Regions from separate parts of the Heyndrickxia sp. MSNUG genome, predicted to be linked through region 1. Evidence: riboswitches for the same ligand, from Rfam matches in the RefSeq annotation. Region 1 holds a riboswitch; the other holds the start of a gene.
The links. A riboswitch is a leader RNA that binds a small molecule or an ion and turns the genes downstream of it on or off. The one in region 1 is predicted to bind cyclic di-AMP.
Positions count from the first base shown of each region.

Region 2: another riboswitch for cyclic di-AMP. It lies ahead of AABM38_RS04650 (APC family permease); the one in region 1 lies ahead of AABM38_RS19895 (TrkH family potassium uptake protein).

Region 1 covers NZ_CP150978.1:3,961,346-3,968,633, reverse strand. The annotation lists gene AABM38_RS19915 (diacylglycerol/lipid kinase family protein) at 363-1,256, opposite strand; gene AABM38_RS19910 (transporter substrate-binding domain-containing protein) at 1,750-2,529, shown strand; gene AABM38_RS19905 (amino acid ABC transporter permease) at 2,630-3,232, shown strand; gene AABM38_RS19900 (amino acid ABC transporter ATP-binding protein) at 3,260-3,988, shown strand; cyclic di-AMP (ydaO/yuaA leader) riboswitch at 4,622-4,768, shown strand; gene AABM38_RS19895 (TrkH family potassium uptake protein) at 4,948-6,288, shown strand; gene AABM38_RS19890 (potassium channel family protein) at 6,301-6,957, shown strand; gene AABM38_RS19885 (chromate transporter) at 7,132-7,288, shown strand, end outside.
Region 2 covers NZ_CP150978.1:939,904-947,191, forward strand. The annotation lists gene AABM38_RS04625 (LysM peptidoglycan-binding domain-containing protein) at 1-1,300, opposite strand, end outside; gene AABM38_RS04630 (MarR family transcriptional regulator) at 1,578-1,961, shown strand; gene AABM38_RS04635 (LysE family translocator) at 2,160-2,756, shown strand; gene AABM38_RS04640 (NUDIX hydrolase) at 2,794-3,213, shown strand; gene AABM38_RS04645 (bacitracin ABC transporter ATP-binding protein) at 3,419-3,547, opposite strand; cyclic di-AMP (ydaO/yuaA leader) riboswitch at 3,676-3,817, shown strand; gene AABM38_RS04650 (APC family permease) at 3,971-5,797, shown strand; gene AABM38_RS04655 (QueT transporter family protein) at 5,875-6,360, opposite strand; PreQ1 riboswitch class I at 6,367-6,411, opposite strand; gene AABM38_RS04660 (GNAT family N-acetyltransferase) at 6,503-6,967, shown strand; gene AABM38_RS04665 (DsrE/DsrF/DrsH-like family protein) at 7,235-7,288, shown strand, end outside.

The sequences.
Region 1 (7,288 bases):
GATATTTCCCTGCTCAGGTTTTTTAACAAGATAAGAAAGTATAAAATTCACTTCTAGAAATGTCCAGCTCCAGCGCCTAGCCCCTCGAGTTGCTTGTCTAGTTTCGCCTCCTAGAAACTCCGAAACTTCAACTCCGCCGGCAGAAGCAAAAAGCGCTTCTTTGTCGGAGTCTCCAGTTTCTGCGTTTCTGGGCAGTCGGCTATACATTTCGAATTCGGTCCGCCCAATGAAGTCAAAGAACGACTTCACCGGTCGGCCCTTCGACGGACACGATGTACTAGTGCCGACGTTGCCACAGGACGTGGCGGTTTTAGTCGGCCAGCGCTTGCCGGGGCTGACCAAGGCGCTTGCGCTTTTCTTATTTACATAGCTTTTTTAGCTGGAACAAATACACGTATATGTCCTGGAAGCACTTTGGCGTGGAACGGCAATGTCTGGCCCTCTTCACCATCAATATTCACCACATGCTCCTTTGAAGATGAGACATTAAGAAGAGAGGTTGAAATATATTCGACTTCATCGCTTTCCTTCAGTTCCCCCTTCAAGAGTGAAGGAATGATCGCTGCAATCTTCGGGAACGACATTTTTTTTATAATGAAAACGTGGATTTTCCCATCGCTCACACTAGCTTCCGGTGCGAGAGATTCGAATCCTCCTACAGAATTTGTGAGTGCTGCAAGTAAAAGGAAAGACTTTCCTTCCCATCTGCCGTTTTCGTGTTCTACGGTTAAATCGATTGCTTCGCCATTCAAAAACGATTTCGCTCCTTCCATAAAATAAGCAAGGGAGCCTAAACGTGTCTTTTGCTCTGCTGTCACATTATAAGAAGCTTCTGCAATAGACCCTACTGCCAGTACATTTGCAAAATAAGCTTCATCAATCTTTCCGACATCCACTGCCCTGGTTTCCTGACCTTCTAAGATTGAAATAGCCTCATATGGTTCAAGGGGGATATCTAGTGCCCGGGCAAAATCATTGATGGTTCCTAAAGGAATAATACCTAGAGCTGGACGATGGTCTTGTTCTGCTATTCCATTGATTGTCTCATTGATTGTTCCGTCCCCGCCCATCGAGATGACTGCATCATATAAAGCAATGCAAGCTTCTGTTGCGAATGAGGCAGCATCTCCTTCCTTCTCGGTCTTTCTAATATCTATATCACTAAATCTTCCTTGCAAGGTTTCTTTTATTTTTTGGACATACTCGTTTGCTTTTTCTTTTCCTGATGATGGATTCATAATGATCATGGCTTTCATCTCCATCTACCTCCAATATTCAATTCATCAATCTAATGTCTAATCTCAACCCTATTATTTACCTATAATTTCTTTGCTATAAACCCTGACAAGGGACCTGCTTGCTTTTAAATTGGCTCTGTTAAACAAGTCTGTTGATTTTCGTTCCAGGCGCTTCGCTTTCCGCGGGGCTGGCGCTGAGCCTCCTCGTCGCTTCGCTTCTGCGGGGTCTCACCTGTCCAGCTGCGCTCGCAGGACACTGAAGAGCTTCCTCGAATGGACCCACGCACGATGGAAATGCGTTAGCATTTTCGGAGGAGTCTGCGCGCCTTCCACTACAATCAACAGGTTATAAAAAACAACATTAGGCTTTAACGGAGCCTTTCATTCATTGTGGGTTTTCCCATATTTCTCCCCCTATTACAATAACCCCCTTTAATTTTATGATTATCCCCTTTGTAAAAAGGGTACTTAGTTAGCAAGCAGGAAAAAAGAGAGAGGAGATCATAGGGGAATGTCAAAAAAATGGATACTATTTGCAGCTTTGGTTCTCTCGCTATTGTCTTTAACTGCATGTGCAGAAAAGGAAAAGCTAGACGATGGAACTGAGCTGGTAGACAAGGATGAATTAATCTTCACAGCTTCAGGAGAGTTTAAGCCGTTCAGTTATCTTAAAGATGATTTGTCAATGACGGGCTTTGACATTGAAGTGGGAGAAGCGTTAGCCAAAGAGATGGGGCTGAAGCCTGTACAGAAAAGAATGAAATTCAAGGGGATTGTTGAAGGGGTAAAAACTGGCCGTGCTGATGTCGCTGTAGCCAGCCACACGATTAATCCTCAGCGGAGCAAACATGTACTATTTTCGACTCCATACTATTATTCAGGTCCGCAAATTTTCGTAAGACCCGATAGCAGCATCCAGACTGTTGATGATTTAAAGGGGAAGGAAGTTGCTGTCGCAAAAGGATCCACGTACGCGGAAACTGCCTCTAAATACACTTCTAATATCAAAATGTACGATAGTGATATCACAGCATTAAAAGCCTTAAGCACCGGCCGCCATGACGCGGTCATTACCGACTTCGTTACAGGAAAGAGTGCAGCGAAGGAAGGCTTTGAGATTGAAGGAAGGCAGCTCATTGAAAGAAGTGAGCAGGCTGTTGTTGTTCCAAAGGATAACCCGCAGCTGTTAAAAAGGGTGAATGAAGCGCTGGAGAATCTGCGCAAAGATGGAACACTCTCGAAAATCAGCCTAAAATACTTCGGTGAGGATATCACAACGAAGCCGGAGTAGATAGATAGATAATTAATAGAGAAGGGATGTAGGAGCTTTGCCAAGTATAGGACATGTTTTACAAACATTGATTGACAGCAGTGACCTTTTTATCGATGCAATGCTGCTTACGCTGCAGCTTACAGTAGTATCAATTTTAGTAGGAATTGTAATTGGTTTATTCTTTGCACTTTTAAAAATTTCTAACATCAAGCCTTTAGAATGGATTTCAGACGCATATGTTTATCTAATCAGGGGAACCCCACTGATTGTACAAATTTTCATTTTATACTTCGGAATCAGCGGAATCTTTCTGATTCCTGATTTCTGGGCGGCAGCATTGGCGCTAGCGTTCCATAATGGTGCGTATATCGCGGAAATCTTCCGCGGAACCATCCAATCGGTTGACAAAGGCCAAATGGAAGCTGGCCGGTCATTGGGTATGTCAAAGGCTTTAACCATGAGAAGAATCATTTTGCCGCAAGCGTTCCGCCGTTCTCTTCCGCCGCTTGGCAACCAATTTATTATCGGCCTTAAGGATTCCTCGCTCGCGGCGTTCATCTCGATGAACGAGCTATTCAACGTAGCAACGACGCTTGGTTCAAACAACTTTGACGAAATGACGTACCTGTTAATCGTAGCTTTCTATTATTTAGTTCTAGTTGCGATCCTGACATTGGTCGTAAGGGCAATCGAAAAGAAATTAGCTGTAAGTGACAGGTAAGGAGGAAATGAAGTGTATACAAAAGAAATGATTCATGTTGAAAACTTAAATAAATCCTTTGGCGACCTTCATGTCCTGAAGGATATCAATATAACGGTTAAGGAAAGCGATGTCGTATGTCTAGTCGGAGCAAGTGGTTCAGGTAAAAGTACCCTCCTTCGATGCATTAATTTCCTGGAAAAAAAGGACAATGGGAGAATCATTATCGAAGGAGAAGAGGTTTCCCGGGATACTCATGATATAAATGAAGTACGCCAAAAGGTAGGAATGGTATTCCAGCATTTTAATCTTTTTCCCCATATGACCGTACTGGAAAATATCATTGAGGCACCTGTTCATGTGAAAAAGATGCCAAAAAATGAAGCCATCAGGGAAGCGAAGGAACTTCTTGTGAAGGTCGGTCTTGAGGATAAAGCAGATGTTTATCCAAGCAAATTGTCAGGCGGCCAGAAACAAAGGGTAGCAATTGCCCGTGCGCTGGCAATGAATCCGGACATCATGCTTTTTGATGAACCAACTTCAGCTCTTGACCCTGAACTGGTAGGAGAAGTACTCACTACCATGAAAGAATTAGCAGAGGACGGAATGACCATGGTAGTCGTAACCCATGAAATGGGTTTTGCCCGTGAGGTTGCAGACTGGATCATTTACATGGATGAAGGAATCATTGTCGAGAAAGCTAAACCAGAAGAGTTCTTCACCAATCCACAAGAAGACCGTACAAAGGAATTCATCCAGACAACAGCTCTTAAATAATTTTTGCAAAGCAGTCCTGAGTAAAACAGGACTGCTTTGACTGAAGACAAAACTCGATGAAAGTGAGCTTGTCTACATTTTGGTTGGGAAGTTAAACAGGTCTGTTGATTTCCGTTCCAGGCGCTTCGCTTTCCGCGGGGCGTCAGGTGAGCCTCCTCGTCGCTTTGCTCCTGCGGGGTCTCACCTTAGCCGCTGCACCCGCAGGAGTCTGCGCGCCTTCCACTCCAATCAACAGGGTTTCAATAACTTATATGTGAACTGTATCTTTTTCGACAAGCAAAGCAGTCCTGTGTAAAATCAGGACTGCTTTGTATTTATCACGAATGGTTAAAGTGACCGAGAACCATTCAAAAAAAAAACCATCACGAATGCATGAAAAGTTTTCGGAAACCAATTCATCATCGGACACAGGACAATCAAAAAGTTTGATAAAAACTTGAAAAAGGGATAAATAATCAAGAAAAACAGCGATTCAGTGAGATAAGCAATGATATGCTGGAAGTTTTCGTTCTATTTGAGTCAAAAGAGGGATTTTTAGCGTATTTTTCATACTTTACAACTAGAATCGCACAGGAGTATGATAACAACAGTTTCAGATTTTATACTGAATCCTAAAATTAAATGAAGTTTCAAATTTCTAAATCGCTGAATCCAATTGGAGCGGGGGAACCAACTTTCGTGGTTGATAATCCACTAGGGGTGAAGCCTTTGAATAAAAGGCAGGGCTATTCTGAGCCCTAATCCGACAGCTAACTCCGCAAGCGTTGCAGAAGAGGAAGATGAAGCTTGTGAGACGAGTCTGTTCTAAAGTCCACAAGGCTATTATCTTTTAGCCTCTGGGGGCTTTTTTGTTTTGCATAATTAACGGTGTCATTTATGATTCGTTAAGATTATTAGTCCCTGCCAAAGAAATATTACTAACAAAATTCCTCATACTAAGAGGAGAAGGAGAAAAAAACATGCGCAGGAAAATGCTTTTTAAGCTGGAGCCTCCGAAGGTACTTGTCTTTGGTTTTGGGACGATTATCCTATTGGGTTCGCTGCTGCTTTCACTGCCCTCTGCTACGACTGACGGCAAAGGGTTATCCTGGCTGGATGCTTTGTTCACAGCTACTTCAGCAACCTGCGTAACAGGGCTCGTAGTAGTCGATACAGGTGATACCTTCACACAGTTTGGTGAAATGGTCATCCTTTCGATGATTCAGATCGGCGGGCTTGGATTTATGAGTTTTGCCACACTGCTGGCATTCATCCTTGGAAAAAGAATCTCGTTAAAAGAGAGGCTGATCATCCAGGAATCATTGAATAATGCCACGGTTGAAGGTGTGGTCCGGCTTGTAAAGCGGATTCTGATTTTTACAGCCGTTATCGAGATTGCCGGCGCTATCCTGTTATCTCTCAGGTTTGCACAGGACATGGCTGCTGGTAAGGCCATCTATTTTGGTTTTTTCCATGCGATTTCGAACTTTAATAATGCTGGATTTGACTTAATGGGAGAGTTTCACGGGCTCACTGCATATGCTGATGACCCTGTTATCAATATAACCCTAATTTCACTGATCAGTTTAGGCGGGATAGGGTTCATTGTAATGAATGAGCTTTTTGAATATAAAAGCACAAAAAGGATTTCACTTCATTCTAAAATGGTACTGTCCGTTTCCAGTGTTCTTGTACTTGGCGGTGCGCTGCTGATCTTTATACTTGAATATAACAATCCAAACACTTTGAAACCTTTGACTATGGCCGGAAAAATATTAGGTTCCTTTTATCAATCTGTCACGCCAAGGACTGCCGGCTCCAATACATTGAATATTGGTGACTTAACACAAACGACATTATTCCTGATTATCTTCCTGATGTTTATCGGGGCATCCCCAGGTTCAACGGGTGGCGGCATTAAGACAACCACATTTGCCATCCTGATGGGCGCCGTGAAAGCGCAGATCCGAGGCAGGGAGGACGTCACGTTCTTTGGCAGAAGAATGGACTACAGCATCATTTATAAATCACTTACAGTAACACTCATGGCACTATTCTTAATTATTTTCGTAACAATGGTGTTGACCATTACAGAACCGGGAAAAGATTTTCTGATGTTATTCTTTGAGACAGTATCCGCCTTTGCAACAGTTGGCCTCTCAATGGGGCTGACTCCCGAACTGTCACCACTCGGGAAAATATTGATTACATTTACGATGTTCGCGGGCCGGATTGGACCGATGACACTTGCTTTTGCAGTAGCGAAAAAAAGAAAAGAAGATCATTACCGTTATCCTGCTGGAAAAGTGATGATTGGGTAGGAGGATATTTTTATGGCAAAGCAATATGCAGTAATTGGGATGGGACGCTTTGGTTCAAGTGTAGCGACTTCCCTGTACAATGAAGGAAACGAAGTACTGGCCATTGATAAAAAAGAGCAATATATCGAAGAATATAAAGAGCATGTCACCCATGCGGTGATCGGCGATTCAACAGATGAACAAACTCTCAAAGCTGTTGGAATCAGAAACTTTGATACCGTCATTGTGGCGATAGGCGACGATATCCAGGCGAGTATTCTGACAGTCCTTATCCTAAAAGAAATGGGAGTAGCCAATGTCGTTGCAAAAGCCCTTAACAAGCACCATGCACAGGTGTTGTTCAAGGTCGGTGCGGACAAAGTCATTTTCCCTGAAAGAGATATGGGGGAAAGGGTAGCCCATCAGCTGATGGCATCTCCAAATGTGCTGAATTTCATCGAGCTTTCAGATGATTACAGTATTGAAGAAATCAAGCTCCCGATGAGCATGGCAGGAAAGAACCTCATTGAAATCAACCTGCGTGCAAAATACAATATCACGGTTATTGGAGTTAAAACCGGTCCTAAGGTAGACATTTCACCGGATCCCGAGAAAACGTTAAGAGCAGAGGACATTCTCATTGTCCTTGGGGAAAATGGTGATTTAAACAAGTTTTCAAAAGTAAAATAAGACATGAGGCAGGGTGCTGTGAGCAGCCTGCTTTTTTATGTAAAAATTTTCTAACCTATCTCTGGTGATAATTTTCCATGCATGTATGGCTATTAATCTATATAATTATTTAATAAGGGTAACGAAATAATTTTCAGCCATGGCTGATATTACGAATAGAAAAGGTGAGAGTGATTGAAACAGGCGGATATATTTTTAGCGTTTTTTCGGGTAGGAATTCTTGGCTACGGAGGAGGACCATCCTCGATCCCACTTGTACATAAGGAAGTAGTAGAAAAATATAAATGGATGGACTCTGATGAATTCAGCGATATTCTTGCATTAGCAAATG
Region 2 (7,288 bases), 1.8 Mb from region 1:
TTGCCTGGGCACTTCGGGCATCCTCGAACCAGACTTCGTGTCCTCGGCCTTGTTCATCTGTATAGCGGAAGAAAGGCGATGCAGCAGCTGAATCATATTGAATCGCTGCGCCGTATTTGATCGCTCGGCTGACAGCTTCCTGAGGGCTGTATGTTTCTGCTTCCTGGCCTTCAACGTGAGGGATGACCCAGTCACGGGCGTACAGCTGGAAGCCCATCAGGATTTTGTTCCTTGGGATGACAGTAACAGCGTAGTCAAGTACACGGGTGATTTCGTTCAATGGTGAAACGGCACGCGGCGGTCCGAAGCGATAGCCCCATTCATACGTCATCAGCACGACGAAGTCTGCAATTCTGCCATGGGCTTGATAATCATGAGCTTCATATAACAGTCCCTTCTGGTCAGCGCTGATTTTTGGCGCTAGAGATGTTGACACGAAATACCCTTCCTTATGCAGGGCATTTACGGCTGCCTGAAGGAATGAATTGTAAAGCTCGCGGTCAGCAGCCAATACATTTTCGAAATCAATATTCAAACCGCGATAGCCTTTTTCACGCATGACGGAAAGAATATTGTCCAGAAGCTTCCCGCGGTGCTCTTCGCTAGCGAGTACTTCATGTGCAATGTTATGCCCTGTTTCGGTGGCGGTAAAATTGGTGATCGACATCATCGGCAATGCTCCTTTTGCAAGTCCTGTCTGGATGGCATCGGTGTCATCCTTCATATACAGGACGAGCGAACCGTCCGGCTGAATGACATAGGCAAAAGGCGCAATGTAGGTCAACAGGTCGGCCACTTCACCGACATACTCCACCGCTTTTTCATCGGAATGGTAGGTGAAGGCGTTCGATTCAATCGTTGGCTTCGGCCTCGGGATGATGAGGATCGTTCCTGGATACAGTACGTTTGGATTCTGAATTTGATTGGCCCTGATGATCGATTGAACCGTAACACCATAGCGCTGGCCAATCTGCCAGAGCGCCTCCCCAGATTGTACAGTGTGCCGGATTGCGGGAATCCGCAGCACGGTACCTGGATAAATTAGTGCTGGATTGGTGATCCCATTCGCCCTGACGATCGCGTCAGCCGTCGTGCCGTAACGCTTTGCGATTGACCAAAGCGCTTCTCCCGATCTGACCGTATGGTATACATCATATGATGGAATGATCAAGGCCTGGCCAACGACCAGTTGATTTGGGTTTTCCAATCCGTTGATTTCTGTAATTTGCGTGATGGTCACTTGATAACGGCTCGCAATCTGCCATAATGACTCTCCTCTTTGGACAACATGAATGAACATAATGAACCTCCCCTGGGAAAAAGTCCTACAATAAGGTATGAGGGAAAAATAAATTATATGTTGGGAGGAGCCCGTTTATTAGCGTTCTTTTCTTTAAAGGATGCAGCATTTTATAAAAGAAAAGGTATAAACAAATTGTTCAGTAATCATCTGGAGATAGACTCTTCTAAATTGCGCTGCATTTTTATAAAAATTAACAAGGACTCACAATTCCATATGGAGTAAAATAATGGAGAAGCAAGTGCCGTTATAACAAAATGTATAAGGAGTGGACACGATGGGAGCATGGGGAACAGAGCTGTGGGAAGATGATTTGGCATGTGATATCCAGGATGAATGGAACGATCTTCTTGATGAAGGGATGAGTCCGCGCAAAGCGGCGAAAATCATCTTGAAATCGTGGCTCGAGGAGTTTGACGATTATGATGATGACATGGAGCGTCAGCCTGATGAATCGATTCTATATATTTCACTTGCAGCCCTTCAAATGAGGCATAGATCATTGACGGTTGGGATTAAAAAGAAGGCAATCGAGCTGATTGATAAAGGGGCGGATCTTGAATTGTGGGAAGAAGGCGACAAGCAGGATTACGAGGAACGAAAGAAGTTTCTCTTTGAATTCAAGGAGAAGCTTCAACAGACACGGGCAAGGTTTTTTTGACAACTATATATCATTCCATTCATGCTCAAAATCAATAGGAATCAATAGAAATACCGATGGGTTATACACATCCTATTTGTACCAGCAAATATGGGTAAGCTGTACAGGAATGTGGATAAGTAAATGCATGAGGTAAAAAGGAGTTAAGTAACTCACCACGGCTTGTGGAAATGCCTCTGTCGAAAGGATTTATTAAGAATGTTATTGCTAAAAAGTATCATCCTTGGTTTTTCAGTATCAGCTCCCGTTGGGCCGATCGGGTTGCTTTGTATTCAAAGAGTCCTCTCCAGAGGGAAAACGGCAGGTATCCTGACAGGATTTGGAGCTGTGACGGCGAATATTATTTATGCGAGTATCGCCGCATTCGGTTTTTCGGTGGTATCGGCATTTTTGATTGAGCAACAGGTTCTATTAAAGCTGATCGGATCTGCGTTTTTATTTTACCTGGGGGTAAAGACATTTTTTAAAAAACCTGCCAGTAAAGCAGCAAATCTGCAGGGTGAAAGCCTTGTGGGCATGTATCTATCTACATTATTATTGATGATTACAAATCCGGTCACTATTCTCAATTTTACCGCGATGTTTGCCGGGCTGGGATTTGATCAGGGTTCAGATAAAGGTTTGACTGCTGTAACGCTGATTGGCGGCGTATTTTTTGGTGCGGCGTTATGGTGGGTAATGCTCAGCTTCATCGTCAGCTTTTTTAATAATAAGATCACTCCACATTTAGGTCTGGTCAATAAGATTGCTGGTTTGCTGATCATTGCACTGGGGATTTTAGCGTTTGTAAAATAAGGTCTTTAGTGGAGAAGCCATTAAAAATATAGGGGGGATGGGTGTGGGTCTTTGGGTAGGTGCTGCTGGAGTCTGTATGAATGAACACGGGGAAGTGCTGATGGTCCGGCAGGGAAAAGAAGAGGAAGAAAAGCTTTGGGCAATTCCTGCAGGTGGGACAGAGCTGAATGAAACTTCTGAAGAATGCTGCATAAGGGAAGTGTTTGAGGAAACGGGATATGAAGTCGAAATCGTCAAGCCATTATACATAAAAACAGGTAAGTCTTTTGGGGTTGATATTAAGCTCCAATATTTTGAAGTGATGATAACAGGTGGCGAATCGCGGATTCAGGATCCGGACGGACTGATCCATGAGGTAGCGTGGAAAAAAGTAGCTGGGATGGTAGAAGCGGATTTTGGTTTCCCGGAGGATCGGGAGTTTCTTCTAAATCTATTGAAAGAAAATGCCTTAAGGTAATAGAGGGATGAATATCCATTATAGCGACAGCCTCCCCGATGCTAGCGCTCTATTTTATTTTATATGAATTTGGCGTCTGGTATTGCTTTTAAAAACCTGCCGAGGGGTTAAATTAATATTCTCATAACTACTAAAAAAAGCTGCCAGGGTGGTCATGACCACCCTGGCAGCTTTTTTTAATGCCGTATGATATCAATGTGGAAAATTATTTATTATCATTATCCTTAATATGATTAACTTCTTCAAAGTCAGGACCGCCGTATAGCTGGTTAATTTCCTCGGTAAGCTTATCTAAAAATTCATCAGATAGTAAGGGTTCATTTTCTTTATACATGTTAATCCTCCTATTTATCTGGATTACTACTAGAATGCACACATGACACAATCATATTCAATTTACTAAGCCATGATAAAAATATTTACTTTTTAAAAACACAGGAGTATGATAATCAACGGTTTCAATTTTCTAAATCGCCGAAACCCATATGGTGCGGGGAAACCATTATTGGATTAGACGTAATCCAGGGGTGAATCCTTAATAGGAAGGGCTACTCAATGGCCCGAATCCGTCAGCTAACCTCGCAGGCGTTATATGAGAAGGAAGGTGGAGCTTGTAAGGCACAGGAATTATGATGTCTACAGGTCTATTAATAATGGCTTGGGGCATTTTTTTATGCCTTTTTAAACGGAAAAAAGAAGATTATTTATGAAAGCAACTGGGAAACATACCTTCATTAATACTAGGCGGTGACGATCGATGATTTCATCGATAAAAAGGTTTTTAATTGGCCGACCCTTGAAATCAACTGAATTAGGGGAACAGAAACTTAATAAAACAAAAGCATTGGCGATTCTTTCTTCAGACGCATTATCCTCAGTTGCATACGGTCCCGAACAAATTTTGATTGTTCTTTTTACAATCAGTGCAGCGGCATTTTGGTATTCGGTACCAATAGCGATCGGGGTTTTAATATTATTGACAGCACTTATTCTTTCATACAGGCAGATTATTTTTGCTTACCCACACGGTGGAGGAGCATATGTGGTTTCTAAAGAAAACCTAGGTGTTAATCCAGGGCTGATTGCAGGTGGTTCACTATTAGTAGATTACATATTGACAGTGGCTGTAAGTGTCTCCGCAGGTACGGATGCCTTAACATCTGCTTTTCCAGGATTGCATAATTACAATGTCCTTATTGCTATTATATTTGTTCTGTTTATTACTACTCTTAATCTTAGAGGAGTTACAGAATCAGCTAGCATCTTGGCTTATCCGGTCTATTTATTTGTGTTAGCATTATTCATCTTAATCGGTGCCGGTGTTTACAAAATCGTTACTGGAGATATTTCGGGAAATCTCCATGAACCTATCGGGACTCCAGTCGCCGGATTAACATTATTCTTGTTGTTAAAAGCATTTGCTTCTGGCAGTTCAGCATTAACAGGAGTAGAAGCCATTTCAAATGCGATCCCTAATTTCAAAGATCCTGCTCCAAAGAATGCAGCTAAAACTCTAACGGCTATGGGTGCGTTGCTTGCCTTGCTATTTTCGGGAATTGTATACCTGGCTTATTATTATGGTATTGCGCCAAATGAAAAGGTAACAGTTGTATCACAGATTGCCGAAGAAACATTTGGACGCAATGCAATGTATTACCTCATACAGGGAACAACTGCGTTAATCTTAATACTAGCCGCGAATACGGGATATACAGCTTTCCCATTACTGGCAGTGAATCTTGCAAAAGATAAATTTATTCCAAGGATGTTTACAGTCAGAGGCGATCGATTGGGATACTCCAATGGTATTATCATTCTGGCATTGGCTTCTATACTTTTAATTGTATTTTTTAAAGGGCAAACAGAACATTTAATTCCATTATATGCAGTTGGTGTATTCATTCCATTCACTTTGTCACAAACAGGAATGATGGTTAAATGGATTCGCGAAAAACCCGAGGGCTGGGTTACCAAATTAATCATTAATTCTACAGGTGCTGTCATTAGCTTTATTGTCATGCTTATGTTTTTCCTGACAAAGTTTGCTCAGGTATGGTCGGTATTAATCTTTTTGCCGCTCATCATCCTTATGTTCCATCGGATTAAAAAACATTATAACGCGGTAGGCGATCAACTAAGGATTACAACCTGTGAACCTGCTCTTGCAGTTGAAGGGAATGTCATTATTGTCCCTGTGGCAGGAATAACTCATGTAGTAGAAAACTCTCTAAACTATGCAAAATCTCTATCTGCAGATCAGATTATTGCTGTTTATGTTGCTTTTGAAAGAGATGAGGAAAAGAAGTTTGAAGAAAAATGGAATGAATGGCAGCCCGATATCAGACTGGTTACACTGCACTCCCATTACAGGAGTATTATAAATCCGCTGACGAAATTTGTTGATACTGTGCAACGTAAAGCGAGTGAAGCGAACTATGTGGTTACAGTAATTATACCACAATTTATTCCTAAGAAAGGCTGGCATAATATCCTTCATAACCAATCTAGTTTGCTAATCCGTTCATTCTTGCTTTATAGAAAAAACGTAATTGTCACCACTGTGCCTTATCATTTGAAAAAATAGTAAAGGTCTAAGGAGACAATAAAAAAGCTTGGACAGAAAAAATGTCCAAGCTTTTTTCATGTTTATCGTAAACAGAGTTAAACCAATTTTTCCAGATTCACGCGCTTGTGGATGGCGAGCATGACGGGGATGCCGATTGCCATCACTGTTAATTCGCCGGCAGCTGTTGTCAGCCAGGTGAACCAGAACGGCAATTGGAATGCAAGGTTCAATTCAATGGCGATCAGGAACATCGTGAAGGTGAAAACCAAAGTGTTCACGGCCATCCGTACGATAATGCTCTTAATATATTTTGCTGTGAAAATTGTAACGAGCAATGAAATCACAGACTGGCCAACTCCGAAAACAAGGTCATAAGCGACCATCGGAGAAAAGAGCAGGTTCGTTAAAAATACGCCTAATACGATTCCATAAAAATATTTCTTATTGAAAACAATCAAGTGGTTGAACATTTCTGATACACGGAATTGGACGTTCGTGAAGCCAAATGGCTGAATAATAGCAGAAACGGCAATATATAATGCTGCGAGGATACCGTTCCGGACAATCGTTCTCGTATTCATTCTTCATCTCTCCTAGTTTTTTAACGTGGGATGGTTACGAACCACGTTTGTTATGAAGTCAATTTAAAATTATATAGGATAAAAGACCTTATCACAATATAATTTTCGGGTTCGAAAATAATAAGAAAAGGAGTTTTCACAAATGGAAATTAGATCCTATTCTACGGCAGATGCCCCTGCATTACTGAAATTGTTCAAAGGAACGATTCTAAGTGTTAACCTCGGAGATTATACACAAGAGCAATGCGGAATCTGGGCTAATAGCTTTTCCAGTATAGAAAGTTTAGACAGCAGGCTAAAAAACAGTTTTGCATTGGCAGCTGAGGTGGATGGGGTATTGGCAGGTTTCGGGAACCTTAACTCCGAGAGGGAAATTGATCTCTTATACACACATAAAAACTATCAAGCGAGAGGCATTGGTTCAGCGATTTTAAAAAAACTGGAATCAGTTGCATGCTTGAAGGGATATGAGGAGCTGACTACAGAAGCCAGCATGACAGCCGTGAACTTTTTTCTTTCAAAAGGATACGTTGAGGTGAAAAAGCAAAACAAGCGGGTAAGAGGAATGGAGTTTATTAATTTTATTATGACGAAAAAACTTCAATAGCGGGATGAACGAACCTAGAACCACAGCTTGATCACAGAATGATTGTTTTGCAATAAAAATCCCTGTCAAAACTCTTGTTTAAGTCTGCCGCTTACTTGAGCAGGATTTTCAGAAAAACAGAGAAACAGACACAAAAACAGGATTGACCTCACTTCTTTTTTAGGTTATCATTATACCAATAGGGGTAATGGTATAAATGGTTCATCAAGACTAAATTTATCCCTGAATAATATCAGGAATGATTTTTAAATATAAGGAGGAATAATAATGAGTAAAAAAGTAGCAATTATCGCAAGTAATGGTGGCTTATTTGATGCTTAT